DNA from 2 places in the Pradoshia sp. D12 genome. Region 2 is predicted to be linked to the other one. Evidence: riboswitches for the same ligand, from Rfam matches in the RefSeq annotation. Region 2 holds a riboswitch; the other holds the start of a gene.

Region 1 (7,990 bases), 1.2 Mb from region 2:
GCAGTTGATACAAACGATGTAATGGCGAAGCAAGCTGAACTCGAAGCAGCTATGCAGGCAGCTATTAATGAAAAGGGTCTGGATTTATTTCTATTAGTTGTAACAGATATCCTAACAAATGATTCTGTTGCCCTTGCTATTGGTGATAAAGCTGCAGCTGTTGAAAAAGCTTTCCATGTAACATTGGTAAATAATACAGCTGTTCTAAAAGGGGTTGTTTCCCGTAAGAAACAGGTAGTTCCAGCATTAACAGAAGCATTATCGTAAATTTTACTTGCAAAATTTCTGGCATGATGTTATATTAATATATGCGATGAGCTGAATTGTGTAAGTCGAGCACATACCTTATGGTACACACTATGTGGAGTGTGGTGACTCGCCTCAATTTTTTCGAACAAGGCACCTGTTTTTAACAGGTGCCTTTTTATATATTCATATCCAGAGTGTCGATTGGACATATCAATAATGGTACACAAATAGCGAGCTTTAAAATACATAATGCAGGCAGATCAATCAAAAAATAGTAAAGATAATAATCAGGTTTTCCGAATAGGGAATCGTTGAGAAGGCATTTAACCAAACTAATACATAAGCTCAAGTTAAGAACGATTTACATATGTTAATTAGTATTCAAGGAGGAAATAAAATGAATAAGAAAACAGTAGATGATTACTTACAGGAAGGGATACATGGCGTTAAAGAAATAAAGCCTGCTGAACGGAAAGAATTTCTTGGGAGCTTACGTGAACGTGTGGTTGTCGCATTAACACAGGCTCAGGTTTTTCAAAAACAAATCCCACATGGATTTATTGACCTATTGAAAAAAAATAAGGGCGCTAAGCTTTATTTAAATGGCCACATTAATTATTCCCATCTATCGAAATTCGTTAAAGCAGCAGATGAACATGGGATTCAATTTAAAATCGTGACCAATAAAGACTATAATTCACCTAATGGTTTGGTATTGGCCTATGATCATGCAATTAATAACGATAACATTACATTAGAAGAACCGGCACAGGAAGAAACTAATACTGAGGAGACAGAAAAAAAGACAGGTTTTTTTGAATCACTTAAGCAACTCTTTACAAAAAAATCATAAACAAAATGTCATAACTGTGCACCCCTTAATACGAGAAACAATACGGTGTCTGGATGCATGTTTCGGTTAGGTGAGTATGTGCCATCGACTATTCTAGTTTTAGTTTGTATGGTATAGTTATCAAATTAGAGATAATTTAGGTTTATGATTTGAGGGGCACAAAGAATGAATTCAACACAAGAGTATATTGAAGAATGGCAGGAAGCACTTGAAGAAGAGATTCAGTATTTAAAAAAATATGGAAGTACCCGCTATCACCTGATGAATGGCAATAAGATTATGTCAGGTGATTCTTTTACGTACTATTTTGAGTCATCCAGTATTTTGCGTATACCTGTTGGAACGATTGCTAAGCTGGAATGGGGCGGGAGTCGGTTTGATGCCAGAATCCTATCCTCTGAGGGCAATAGTTTGCTTCTGTCTCTTGAACAATCAATAGGTGAATTGATTGAAGAGGCTACGATTTATCATGACCCATGGGAACTTTTAGATCAGCTGATTGAAAGACTGGATGATATCAGGAAAAGTAAGCGGAAAAGAAGTCGGGTTAAACGGATCATGGAGCCTTCCATGCCTGATAAACGAACGGACAAAACAAGTAAAAGCGCGGTACGCGAATTATATGCCAGATCAAAATATAACCCGGTCACATATGTTTGGGGACCGCCTGGTACAGGAAAAACGTATACTTTAGCACGAACGGCAGCCAATAAATATTTTAAAAAGAAACGTATATTAGTTCTCTCTCACAGTAATCAGGCTGTGGATGTCCTGCTTGCCGAAATTACGGCATTTGTTAAACGAGCGGATCGTTTTCATGAAGGAGATATTTTACGTTACGGCTCTCAAACTGGTGAGGGTCTTCTGATGCATGGGGATATATTGCCGGCTAAATTATTGGAAAGTCATGATGGACATTTAGTGAAGGAAAGGGATTCGATTAATGAAGAAAAGAAACTGCTAAAAAAAGATCTGTCTCTGTCTTTTAGCGTACGTGACTCGGAGCAGCTTCTTGACCTTGAAAAAAAACTGGGCAGAATCTTAGAGAAAATAAGGCAAAAAGAAATTCATTTAGTCAAAAATGCCTTCATTGTTGGGACTACCTTGGCGAAAGCAGCAATGGACCCGAGTATTTTTGAACAAGAGTATGATCTAGTTATCATTGATGAAGCCAGTATGGCCTTTATCCCGCAAATTGCCTTTGCCGGCGCACTTGCCAAGCGTTGTATTATTTGTGGGGATTTTAAGCAATTACCTCCTATTGCGGTTTCGAGGGGAGAGCTTGTAGACCGCTGGCTGAAGGAGGACATCTTCCATCGTACCGGTGTTGCTGATATTGCACGTGGGGGAAAACTTCATACTCATTTGTTTTTATTAAAGGAACAGAGGAGAATGCATCCGGATATCTCCGCTTTTACGAACCAATATGTTTATAATTCACTGGTTGGCGATCATCCAAGTGTTCATATAAATAAAAAAGATATCGTTTCAAAGACACCTTTTGTAGATCGTGCTTCCGTACTGTTAAATACGAGCTTCACAGGGGAACACTGCTTTACGGGCACTTCCTCTGGTTCTAGAATGAATTTGATGAATCTATTGTTATCCTTTCAGGTTATTCATGAAGCCTACAGCAATGGGAGTAAATCAATCGGTTATGCAACCCCTTATCGTGCGCAGGCACAATTGATGGAAACATTAATTAAAGATCTATATGAGGAAGAGAACGGCCTGCATGATATATTGGCTGCCACTGTCCATCGTTTCCAGGGAAGTGAACGGGAAGTAATGGTATTTGATAGTGTAGATAGTTATCCGCAAAATCGGGCAGGGATGCTTTTAACGGGCAGGGAAAGTGAACGGCTGTTAAATGTTGCAATTACCAGAACAAAAGGGAAACTGATTCATGTCAGCGATGTGGAGTTTATAGAATCAAAAGTTTCGCATACAAAAACTCTTCATCAGCTCGTTCAATATCAAATGAAACGGAATCAAATGGTCAATATGGATCAAATAGGCAAATGGATTGCCAACCATCATCCAAAATTACAATGGATTTATGCAAGAAATTTGGAAGGGTTCTATCAGGATTTAAAAAAAGCCCAATCTTCCATTATCCTTTCCTTGCCAAATTCCAGTGTGTTATCATCGGATTTTGTTCAAAGAGTGAAGACGAGGAACTCAAGAACAAGACTGATGATGTATTCTCCAGATTCCCATTCCTATTTGGATCCGGATATCCATCTTCAGAATGGGCCAAGCTTCACATTTGTCATCCTTGACCAAAAAGTATTGTGGTTGGGGGTTCCTCTTGAAGCCAATAAACGTGTTCATCCGCCATACATTGGAATTCGATTGGAATCCGAAGCATTTATCAATCAATTTCTCCAGCAATTGCCTAAATAAATTGTCGGAATTTTAGTTGCTATTTTCACATATAAGATTTATAATTCTATATGTTGTTATTATTTTATATCTAAAATACTATATATTGATTTTAACGTGTTTAAGGTGTCGTATTACGACTTAATAGGGAATCCGGTTAAAATCCGGAACTGTACCCGCAACTGTAAATGCTGATGAAATAAGTAAACCACTGTAGAGAAATCTATGGGAAGGACTTAGAGTAAAGCGAAGCATGAGTCAGGAGACCTGCCTTTTTCACTGGTTTGCCTTTATCGGGAGCAATGAGGGTGGAACGGATGAAATAGCAATATTGAACAGTTCAATCTTGTTATTATTTCTTTTCCCATTGCTTATTTTTAGGCAATGGGATTTTTTGCGTGGAGGGAACAGACGTTTTTAATCGATTTATCGGCAAACAATAAGGGGGAAATTAGTATGGCAGTATCTTACGAATCAAACTATGCAAGTCTGGAAGTCATAAATTTAAAAAGCATAGAAACATACATAAAGGAATGTGTTAGTTCCTATACATCTATTTATTCAGCAGAGGAATACTTAGAAAAAATCAAGACAGCACTTGAGTATAAGTCTGACTATAGCAAGAAAGAGTTGGTGAATTTACTGGTACTAAGCGCCGTAGAGCGTATCTCTGCTGATGAGCCTGATTGGACATTTGTGGCGGCAACTATTTATTTAGACCAGTTATATGATAAAGCTTCAAAAAGCCGGGGATATGATTTAACACACAAATATGGGAGCTTTCATCAGCTTGTTGAACTATTGACTGATATGGGGATTTATAATCCAGCATTGTTAAATGAATATACGGAAGACGAAATCAATGAACTCGAAGCAGTCATCGATTCATCAAAAGATCAGTTGTTTACGTATATTGGCATTCGGACGCTGGCAGATCGCTATTTAGCCAAATCTCATCATGGAAGCTTATATGAACTTCCTCAGGAACGGTTTATGATTATTGCCATGACATTAATGATGAATGAGCCTAAAGAACAGCGAATCAAATTAATAAGAGAAGCATATTGGGCCTTATCCAATCTATATATGACGGTGGCAACTCCTACGCTTGCTAATGCTGGGAAAAGCTATGGCCAATTATCCAGTTGTTTTATCGATACTGTTGATGATAGTTTGCAAGGTATCTATGATTCAAACACCGATATTGCCAATCTATCTAAAAATGGCGGAGGAATAGGTGTTTATTTAGGGAAAATTAGAGCGCGAGGCAGTGATATTAAAGGATTTAAGGGTGTTTCCTCAGGAGTTATACCATGGATGAAGCAATTAAATAATACCGCCGTCAGTGTGGACCAACTGGGCCAAAGACAGGGTGCCATTGCAGTTTATCTGGATGTTTGGCATAAGGATATATTTGCCTTCCTCGAAGCGCGTTTAAATAATGGGGATGAACGTTTTCGAACGCATGATTTATTTACTGGTGTTTGCATTCCGGATTTATTTATGGAAATGGTCAAGGAGCGGGGTACCTGGTATTTATTTGATCCGCATGAAGTAAGAAAAGTAATGGGATATTCTCTTGAAGATTATTTTGATGAAGAAGCAGGGGATGGCCAATTCAGACAAAAATATACTGAATGTATCAATCATCCGCAGCTTTCCAAAAAAGAAATACCTGCCATTGAAGTGTTTAAGGCGATCATGATTTCTCAGCTTGAAACAGGAACACCTTATATGTTTTATCGGGATACGGTCAACCGCTCTAATGCTAATCGCCATAAAGGAATGATATATTGCAGTAATTTATGTACGGAAATTATGCAAAATCAAAGTGCTACCAAAGTTATTGAACAAAGAACCGAGGATGGGAAAATTATTATTGAAAAAACACCGGGTGACTTTGTTGTATGTAATCTTTCGTCTATCTCCCTTGCCAAAGCTGTAAAGGAAGATGTCCTTGAACGCTTAATTAAGATACAGGTGAGAATGCTTGATAATGTCATTGATTTAAATAATATCCCGGTCATTCAGGCAAATATAACGAATAAAAATTATCGTGCTATAGGACTTGGGACATTTGGCTGGCATCATTTATTAGCGCTTGAGGGCATTGCCTGGGAATCAGAGAAAGCCGTTGAATACTGTGACCGATTATACGAAAAAATCGCTTATTTAACGATTAAATCAAGTGTGGATTTAGCTGGTGAAAAAGGTGCTTACCCATTTTTTGAAGGATCTGATTGGGAGACCGGATCTTATTTTGACCAAAGAGGCTATGATTCAGATGCTTGGAGTCAATTGAAAAATAGAGTGCATACATCCGGAATTCGAAATGGCTATCTTATGGCCGTAGCACCAAATTCTTCAACTGCGATTATTGCCGGTTCTACATCCGGAATTGATCCAATTTTCAGAAGGGAATATTCCGAAGAGAAGAAGAATTACCGTATTCCAGTGACTGCACCTGACTTGAATCTGGAGACAATGTGGTATTATAAATCCGTTTATTTAATTGACCAAAAATGGAGCATTCTCCAAAATGCACGTCGTCAAAAACATATCGACCAAGGAATCTCGTTTAATTTGTATGTCCGTAATGATATTAAAGCACGTGATTTATTAGACTTGCATCTGCTTGCATGGGAGACCGGATTAAAAACAACATACTATGTACGTTCTACTTCAAGCGCTGTTATAGAAGAATGCGAAAGCTGCCAATAAGGATGGGGGAAATATAATGGATACAAAAACAATAGTGGAAAAACGTAAATTAGTCGATCGGGAAGCACCGAATAGTTCAACGGGTATTATTAATGGCAGAAATTCAAATATTTTAAATTGGGATGATGTGCGCTATCCATGGGCATATCCTAAATATAAAGTAATGCTATCTAATTTTTGGACGCCTTTTGAAATTAATATGGTGAATGATGCGAAACAATTTCCAAATCTTTCAGAAATTGAACAAGAATCCTTTCTAAAAATTATAGGCTTGTTGGCATTGCTTGATAGTATCCAGTCTGACTATGCCAGTAAAGTCGCCGACTATCTGACCGATTCATCTCTGAATGCATTGATGATTATGCTGGCGCAGCAAGAAGTCATTCATAACCATTCCTACTCCTATGTATTGTCAAGTATTGTCCAGAAAAGCAAGCAAGATGAAGTTTTTGAATATTGGAGAACCGAAGAGATTTTGCGTAAACGAAATGATTTTATTACTGATGGCTATCGGGATTTCACAGAAAACCCAACAATTGAAAATCTGCTTAAATCGATTATCTATGATGTAATCCTAGAAGGGCTCTTCTTTTACTCAGGCTTTGCTTTCTTTTATAATTTGGCCAGAAACCAAAAGATGGTGGCAACTTCAACGATGATTAATTATATAAATCGAGACGAGCAGATCCATGTTGGGCTGTTTGAGAAGATTTTTAAAGAAATATTGGCTGAACATCCTGAAACAAATACAGAAGAATTGAAAAATTTTGCGATTGAAACCTTCCGAACTGCTGCAGAGCTTGAGATTGAATGGGGTTATAAAGTTATAGGAAATAAAATCGAGGGAATTACGATGGCTGAGCTCGAACAATATATCCAGTTTATGGCTAATAAGCGTTGCAATCAATTGGGGTATGGAAGATCTCCGTTTCCAGAGGTTTCGAACAAAAATCCATTAAGATGGATTGTTGCCTATCAGGAAGTGGATTTAGGCAAGACGGATTTCTTTGAGCAGAAATCAAGACAATATACAAAAACAACAGATACCAATGGATTTGATGAACTGTAAATGTAAAAAGACGCCATTACGGCGTCTTTTTGCTTGAAGGCATCCTTACCAGCGGTGAGCTTTCGCATTGCTCCTCAAAATGATATTGGTTTGGGACATTGCAGTATGTCCGTTAACCTGTGATTTTGAGCGCTTCCGCCTTGTCCAGTTATGGTGAAAAAGAGAAGAGTGTGGATCTAAATGATTCCGATAACTCATTGCTTATCACCCCATCAGTAGGATACGTTCTGATGTCCCTTTTGAGGACATCAAGTATAGGATATACAAAATGAGTGCCTTTTAATCTCGGGAAAAGTTCACGAATTATTTTCTATATTATGATAAAATATATATAATATGGATATTGATGGTGGATAATTATGCGAAATTTGGAATATGAACAATAATAACGGAGAAATCTATGCCGCGGTCTCCCATTTTGACAGAATGATTTATAAAATCATCTGTTAAAGGGGAAAATACGATGAAATAGCACTGAAAGAAGTCCGGAAGAATGATATGACTGTTGTTTATAGTCAAGAAGCCTATCCAATCCAACGTTTTATGATGTTGGTACTTTTATATCTAAAAGCCATTCCCTGGAAAGTACCGAGTTTTGAGTTGGATCATTAATTGGATGTATGATATATAATCCACCAGATTATTCAGTCGGATGGGTACTTTGATGTAACACATCATCGATTTATCCTTATTGCGGAACCTGTATAAGTAAA
Region 2 (7,990 bases):
CCTGCGTACAACCATTGCATGCTGAATATCCTGAACCTGTATTTTCATACGGTTCAACATATCACGCTGTTGATCATTTGCACTGTGATCCATTGCTTCTAACTCATTAAATGAGTTTTCCAATCTGACCAATGCCTCGGTATATCCTGCTTCATTGTAGTGCTCCTGTTTTGCAGACTCCTTATATTGCTCTTCTGCGAATTCAATTGCATTAGTACATCGTTCCATACACTCACCCATGGATTTTCGTGTAGCCAAAGATACCCTCTCCTTTTTTCATTGGATTGGTTTACAAAAGCTCATCCATTATCCATTATGCCCCTTTGAAATTAAAAAGATTAGTGATTTTTAAAGCTGCTAATAATAGTCAATTGGAAAGTATACATCAGCGTGGTAAAATGGAGTTTATGTTCTTGAAATCTAAACAGGGGGTTTTTGTAATGAAACAGGTTAACCCTTTTCAATATGCAAGTGACGACAAACGTTATCATACATGGAATTATCATCTACGCAATCAATTTGGTCACAAAGTATTTAAAGTAGCTCTTGATGGTGGATTTGATTGTCCGAATCGTGATGGCACGGTAGCTTTTGGTGGTTGTACATTTTGCAGTGCCGCTGGATCCGGCGATTTTGCCGGCAATCGTGCTGAAGATTTGCAAAAACAATTTGCCGATATAAAAGCAAAAATGCATCAAAAATGGAAGGACGGCAAGTATATGGCCTATTTCCAGGCTTATACAAATACCCATGCACCAGTCGAGGTGTTACGGGAAAAATTTGAAACTGTCATGAACGAGGAAGGTGTAGTCGGATTATCCATTGCCACTCGTCCAGACTGTCTGCCTGATGATGTTGTAGAATATTTAGCTGAATTAAATGAACGTACCTACCTGTGGGTTGAGCTTGGCCTGCAAACTGTTCATGAGAAAACAGCTAATATCATAAACCGTGCACATGATTATCCAACCTATGTAGAGGGCGTAAACAAACTTCGGAAACACGGTATACGCATTTGCAGCCATATTATTAATGGACTGCCGCTTGAAACTCCAGAAATGATGATGGAGACAGCTAAAGAAGTTGCTAAACTGGATGTACAGGGAATTAAAATTCACCTATTGCATCTCTTAAAGGGCACTCCAATGGTAAAACAATACGAAAAAGGAATGCTGGAATTCCTTTCGTTAGATGAATATGTCAATCTTGTCTGTGATCAGTTGGAGATCCTTCCGCCTGAAATGATTGTCCATCGTATTACCGGTGACGGTCCGATTGATTTGATGGTTGGACCAATGTGGAGCGTTAATAAATGGGAAGTATTAAATGCTATCGATGCTGAATTAAAGCGTCGCAATAGTTATCAAGGTAAATTTTATGTGCCAAGTAAGGATGCTGTCATAAATGAAGCTTGATCGTATCCTTCCCTTCGCAAGACTATTGCTTGAAAAAGCAGTTAAACCTGGTGATATAGCCATTGATTGTACGATGGGCAATGGGCATGACACCGTATTTTTAGCAAATTTAACTGGTCCGGATGGACATGTATACAGCTTCGACATTCAGGAATCTGCCTTGCAAAAAACGGAAGAGAGACTGATGACAAATGAGCTTCAGGAGCGGGTAACACTAATTCATGCAGGTCATGAGCGTTTACAGGAATTTATCCCAACTGGCAAATCTGTTACAGGCGCAATCTTTAATTTAGGCTATTTGCCTGGCGGCGATAAAGAAATTATTACAACCGCTCCTACTACGATTCAGGCTGTAACGTCATTACTCAAAATTATGGAGCCTGAAGGCATCATAGTTCTTGTCATCTATCACGGTCATCCCGGCGGAGACATTGAACGTGACGAATTAATCAAATTCGTTACAGAGCTTCCACAGGATACGGCCCATGTGCTGGAATACCGATTTATGAATCAAAAAAACAATCCGCCATTTATTATCGCTATCGAAAAACGTTAAAAAAGTGTGAGCTTATGGATGCTCACACTTTTTATATATAATCATTTAAAGTTCTCAGGGGTAAAAAAGATCTGCGGTGTTCCCGTAATAGGATGAGGGCGACTTACCAAATCTACCTCGTATACAGATGAAAGCAATGTTTCATCATAAAGTAAATCTATTCCACCCTCCGCCACCTTCCTTCCATCCTTAAGCAAAGCACATCTATCTGCATATAAAGCTGCCATGTTTAAATCATGGAGGATGGCGACAATCGTCAGCCCATTTTGAAGCTGGAGCCTCTTTAATAAATTTAACAATTCGATTGTATGCTTTACATCCAGATGATTTGTAGGTTCATCGAGAAACAGGAGCTTTGGCTGCTGGGCCAAAGCCTTTGCTAAAAGGACACGTTGCTTTTCCCCTCCGCTTAATGACGAAAAGTATGTATACTTAAATTTCAGCGTGTTTGTCTGAGCAAGACACTCATCAACAATTGCGTAATCCTCACTACGGTAATGATTAAAAAATCCCTTCTCCTGATAAGGATACCTGCCTAATAGTACGATTTCTTCCACCGTAAAATCTATACCCACCATATGTTCCTGACTTAACACGGCAGCAATTTTAGCCAATTCTCCGGTTTTATAGGATGAGGTCCTTTTCCCATTAATGATTGAAGTCCCTTCTTTATATTCCATTTTTCCCAATATACTTTTAATCAATGTCGTCTTACCGCTTCCATTTGGACCAAGAAGAGCAAAAAATTCTCCGCTCTCAACCTTAATAGAAAAGTCCTGAAGCACTTGCTTATTTTTATGATAGCCTGCACTGAGGCTCTCTACGGTTAACATGTCAAATTCCTTCTTTTTATGCGTTCTTTAATCAGTAAGATTGTAAATACAGGTGCACCGATTAAGGCAGTAATGACACCGATTGGTAATTCCTGCGGGTTGATAATCGTACGTGCAATCAAGTCAGCCAATACGAGATATCCACCTCCAATAATCATGGATAATGGCAGTAAGTGGCGATGATCAGCACCAGCAAGAAGGCGAACAAGATGTGGAATAACCAGTCCAACAAAGCCAATAGCTCCTGATACGGCAACTGCTGCACCCGTTAATAGTCCAGCCCCGATAATAATGATTATTTTCTTTCGTTTCACATCGATACCATTATATTGAGCGGATTGATCTCCAAGAGCCATCCCATTTAGTTCACGATAATGATATAAAATTATGGAAGCTCCTATAATAAAAAAGGGAATCAATATACTGACGTGTCCCCAATTTTTCATAGCCACACTGCCCATCAGCCAGTTTAATACCTCCCTCATTTGATCTCCTGAGGATAGCGCAATGATAAGTGAGACCACAGCGCCAATGAATGAATTCATAATTATACCGGCTAAAATAATGGTCTCATTTGCATAGGTAACACTAGCTGCCTTTGTAATACCAAATACAATAAACAAGGTTATAAAACTAAACACGATTGCAACAAGCGGCAATGTGAACTGACCAAAAAGAGCAAATTCGATATTAAAGAATAGAACAATCACTGCCCCAACCGATGCACCGGAAGAAATTCCAATAGTATATGGATCAGCGAGTGGATTTTGCAAAAGCCCCTGAAAGGCAGCACCGGCAAGTGCCAGTGAGGCACCCACAAATAAAGCGATTAATACCCGGGGTAATCGTATATTCCAAATAATCATTTCTATATTTTTTGGACCGGTATAGAAGGATTCCTGGCCGGTCACGTTCTTCAAGAGAATCCCAAGAATATCTTTAAATGACATGTCCACGCTGCCTATAAACAGGCCGAGCAACGCAGCGAGCAGCAAAAACAGGATACTCCCAAAATAAATACCGGTTGTTCTATTTTTATTATTCATAACTTATACTTCAATTCCTCTTTACTCCTGGCGGCGAACCTCGGATTATTCATGCACTTTAAAACAAGATTATAAGCTACAACACATAAAAAATCCTTAGCTCAGGATGGTATTGAGCTAAGGATTCACTTTTTCACGCCTGTGAATACAATAAGCCTACTTTTCCCTCCGAAAAATAAGTACTAAAACTCTAAAAGCAGGTTTCCTGGCTTTTACTAAATCAGACTTGTGATTTAGTAAGTACAGTAGCGGGGGCTGCAACGGATTTGAACCGTTTTCCCTTTTACCCTCGTGTACCGAGGCACTTTTAAAGTGATTTATTAGATTTTATTCTTATTCTAATAGATTGATTGACTAATGGCAAATCCACTATTATTTCAACAGTTCTTTGGCAATTAATCTGAAGGAGTTTTCTTTAGCCTCGTATGAATGGGTGATTGTCACAAGCATAATTTCATCTGTAAAGAAGCGTTCACTCAGCTCTCTAATTTTTTCTCCAATCATTTTAGGAGAACCGATAATCATCTTGCTTCTGTTGTAATCAATCCGAGCTTTCTCAAACTGCGATAATGACATTTCATGAATTTCTTTTGGGTGAGGTGTTCCCTCTCTTATAATTCCCTGTGAAAGAAACAGCATCGATAAATCCAATGAACCAGCCAGATATTCTGCCTCTTCGTCCGATTCCGCACAAACTGTAAATACAGTAACCATACCTGATGGATTCTGTACTAACTCTGTAGGTCGAAATGCTTCATGGTAATGCTTCATATTTTCTTCAGCATATTCACTGTTAATAAACAAAGCAAAATTATAGGGTATACCCTTATGAGCTGCAAGAGCTGCGCTAGATGAACTAGATCCAAGCATCCACAATTCCGGCGGAGATGTAATGGTAGGTGTCGCCGATAACCCATATAGAGGATGCAATTCCGGTATTTGATCATAGAGATACCAGGATAACTCATCTACCTGGTCAGGAAAACGATGCAGTTCCTGTACTCTCCCCTCCTGCAACGCTCGCGTTGCTCTTGGCATCCCTCCAGGAGCCCTGCCGATTCCCAAATCTATTCTTCCTGGAGCTAAACCAGATAATACTCTGAAGTTTTCAGCTACTTTATAAGCACTGTAGTGAGGCAGCATAACACCGCCTGTTCCAACTCTTATTTTATCTGTTTGAGCAGCAATCCATGTTGCCAATATCTCAGGCGAAGATCCTGCCAAGCCTTGACTATCATGATGCTCGCTGACCCAAAATCTTGAGTATCCCCACTCCTCAGCCAATTTTGCCAGTTTGACCGTATTAGCAAGTGCCTGCTCTGAAGGCTCTCCAACAGAGCGCGGTGACTGGTCTAGAATACTTAATTTCACCATTCTGCTCCATCCCCTTAGTATTGAATGCTAGACTCGCCTATTCTTTTTCATTCTCTTAAACGCATGATACAGCTTACTATTCCAATAAAAGAAATACGCTGAACGGCCACCCAGGCTTAACATTTTTTTAGTATATTGCTTAACCGACAACTGGTCTTTCACCTTGGAATCGGCTAGATAAATACCCAATAATCCCTGGTTAATCATGCTGTGGAACTTGCTGTCCGGTATTTTTGTGACATCTAAATTGGCTTTTTCAACAAAATAACAAAGTCTATCAATCAGTTGCTCTTCCGTTTCGTAATAAAAACAGAAATTTAAATCGTCGCCTTGGCGATCCTCCTCCTGATCAATAAAATAGTCCAACATAATATGCAATCCTTGCACATAAGGAAAATAAGATTCATATATGTCTTTCCCCAAATGTTCAGTAAAATTATCACGCACTGCATATGAAACTAAACAAAAGATGCCCAGAGTAGATCCTGCACAAGCACTGAATTCATACCATGACAAACCTTCTGGAAGCTGCTGTTTATTTTCATTGAACCAGGTTTCTAATCTATGTACCCGTTCTTCCCACGTAACATGCTTATGTATTTGTAAATCACAATAAAAGGTGCAAAGCTTTTTCAAAAAAGGCTCGATATGTTGATAATGCACCATATTTGAAAGAACAGATTGACAGGTTTTTACTAACTCGACTAAATACCCGCCATCTTCCTGCTCCTCTCTGAGTTCATAATAATTTCTCGTCAGGGCCTCCGGATTAAGAGCATCCTTCATAGATTGATGCAATAGCGTAAAATCATTAGGATCAAGTGAGGTACTGCGGTCACATAGATTATCAAGATAATCACTGATTGTTTGATACGCAACAATAAATCGAATGACATCATCTTTTTTTTCACCTGCTGCGAGAGCTAATATAGAACCACCCTCGCAATGAAAAGTTTTGTGGGCAATACTGGATAAGGCCTGTGTACGCAGCTCTTCATTAGGGATTTTTTCTGCCTTTGCCTGCCAACTCGCGAGTTCTCGATGAACAACTGGAAATACATTTCTGTATACATTCTTTACTAAGCTGATATCACTAGTGGGTAATTTCATTTGTGTCCCATCTCCTAACCCCTTAAACGATATACCCTATATTGCGCAATCTCGCTTCAATAAAGCTCTTTGCATATAGAAATACATCTTCTCTCTCTGGCTCATTAAATATTTCATGATACAGCTTAGGCCATTCTTTATAATGCTTTTCGGATGCCGGAAAGTAGTTAAACCATTCTCTAACCATAGCCTTGTCCACTATTTTGTCGTCCCCTGCCTGCATAACAAGAACAGGAATATCCGGGAAATCCTCATCAAAATCAAAGGCATCCTTCATAGCTGAAATTAATTCACGATACCATCTGACTGATACACTTGTGATGTAGAGTGAATCGTTCAAATCAAATTCAATAACTTCTGGATTTCTCGTTGCCATTTCAACCGTTAATCCTGAAGGTTTTTTATATGTAGGATAAACAAGATTTAAAACCTTTGACATGGATTCAAGTAATTTTGGAGGATGAATTAATGTTCCAAAGCATGGTGAAGATAGGATAATACCCGCTAAATTATATTCTTTAAGTTGAAGCATGTTAATGATGATGAGTCCTCCCATGCTATGACCCAGCATGAATACAGGCAAACCAAATGTATAAGCCTCGTTCACCCATGAATCAACCTCATCAATATAATCCTCAAATGAATCAATATGCCCTCGATTTGCACGTGAAGTCATTCCCTGACCTGGCAAATCTCCAATAATTACGTGATACCCTTCTGATAGCCATCTTTCAATTAACCATTTATATCTGCCTGAATGCTCCATGGCGCCGTGAACAATCACGATTACACCATAGGCTTTCCCCTCAGCTTCCCACTTTTTCATAGATGAACTCCTCCTGTATGATGTTTAGCTTTATTTTATTTACACTGTACCGCTTTATATGTACACTTTTATTAACTATCTATTTTACAGTAGAAAACGGAGGTTTTGTAATGAAATTATATCAATATATAGATAAAATTCCTTCCATCGATCAAACTGCTTATTTAGCGGATCATGTAGTTATCAGTGGTGATGTCACAATCGGTGAAAATTCAAGTGTTTGGTTTAACACAGTCATTAGAGGTGATGTCGCTCCTGTGATTATCGGTAAAAATGTTAATATTCAAGATAACTCAGTCCTCCATCAAAGTCCCAACAACCCATTAGTACTGGAAGATAATGTAACGATAGGCCATCAAGTCATTCTCCATAGTTGCCATGTGAAGAAAAATGCTTTGATTGGGATGGGCTCCATTATTCTTGACGGAGCTGAAATAGGAGAAGGTGCCTTCATCGGTGCAGGCAGTTTAGTATCTCAAGGTAAAAAAATCCCACCAAACACACTCGCTTTCGGCAGACCTGCTAAAGTAATTCGTGAATTAACAGATGATGATCGTAAAGACATGGAAAGAATAAATAAGGAATACGCAGAAAAAGCACGCTATTATTCAAGTATACAACCTTTAAAAGAGAATAACTAATTATCATTCCTCATTAGGGTATACTCTTTATTGTATACCCATTCCCTTTATTATTTAGCTATAAATGATACACCTTTTTAAAATCAATTTCAGGAGTAGGATTATGAATACTTTCATTTTGATTTTCATGTTATTTAGTATCATTTCAATCATTTTGGTCCTATGGCGTCAATATCAGCCACTATCTAT

Evidence for each region. A riboswitch is a leader RNA that binds a small molecule or an ion and turns the genes downstream of it on or off. The one in region 2 is predicted to bind cobalamin.
Region 1: linked by a shared signal. The riboswitch ahead of F7984_RS09995 (ribonucleoside-diphosphate reductase subunit alpha) and the one ahead of F7984_RS15620 (FecCD family ABC transporter permease) in region 2 are both predicted to bind cobalamin.

What each region holds. Positions count from the first base shown of each region.
Region 1 is NZ_CP044545.1:2,080,032-2,088,021, reverse strand. Features, by position in the region: gene F7984_RS10010 (manganese-dependent inorganic pyrophosphatase) at 1-267, shown strand, start outside; gene F7984_RS10005 (YueI family protein) at 647-1,102, shown strand; gene F7984_RS10000 (DEAD/DEAH box helicase) at 1,268-3,508, shown strand; cobalamin riboswitch at 3,595-3,777, shown strand; gene F7984_RS09995 (ribonucleoside-diphosphate reductase subunit alpha) at 3,944-6,208, shown strand; gene F7984_RS09990 (ribonucleotide-diphosphate reductase subunit beta) at 6,225-7,277, shown strand; gene F7984_RS09985 (YpzG family protein) at 7,323-7,475, opposite strand.
Region 2 is NZ_CP044545.1:3,255,651-3,263,640, forward strand. Features, by position in the region: gene F7984_RS15600 (YtzC family protein) at 1-258, opposite strand, end outside; gene F7984_RS15605 (tRNA modification radical SAM protein MnmL/YtqA) at 441-1,415, shown strand; gene F7984_RS15610 (tRNA 5-(aminomethyl)-2-thiouridylate-methyltransferase MnmM) at 1,405-1,971, shown strand; gene F7984_RS15615 (ABC transporter ATP-binding protein) at 2,013-2,804, opposite strand; gene F7984_RS15620 (FecCD family ABC transporter permease) at 2,798-3,850, opposite strand; cobalamin riboswitch at 4,028-4,174, opposite strand; gene F7984_RS15625 (LLM class flavin-dependent oxidoreductase) at 4,223-5,224, opposite strand; gene F7984_RS15630 (tetraprenyl-beta-curcumene synthase family protein) at 5,252-6,334, opposite strand; gene F7984_RS15635 (alpha/beta hydrolase) at 6,357-7,160, opposite strand; gene F7984_RS15640 (gamma carbonic anhydrase) at 7,271-7,801, shown strand; gene F7984_RS15645 (C39 family peptidase) at 7,905-7,990, shown strand, end outside.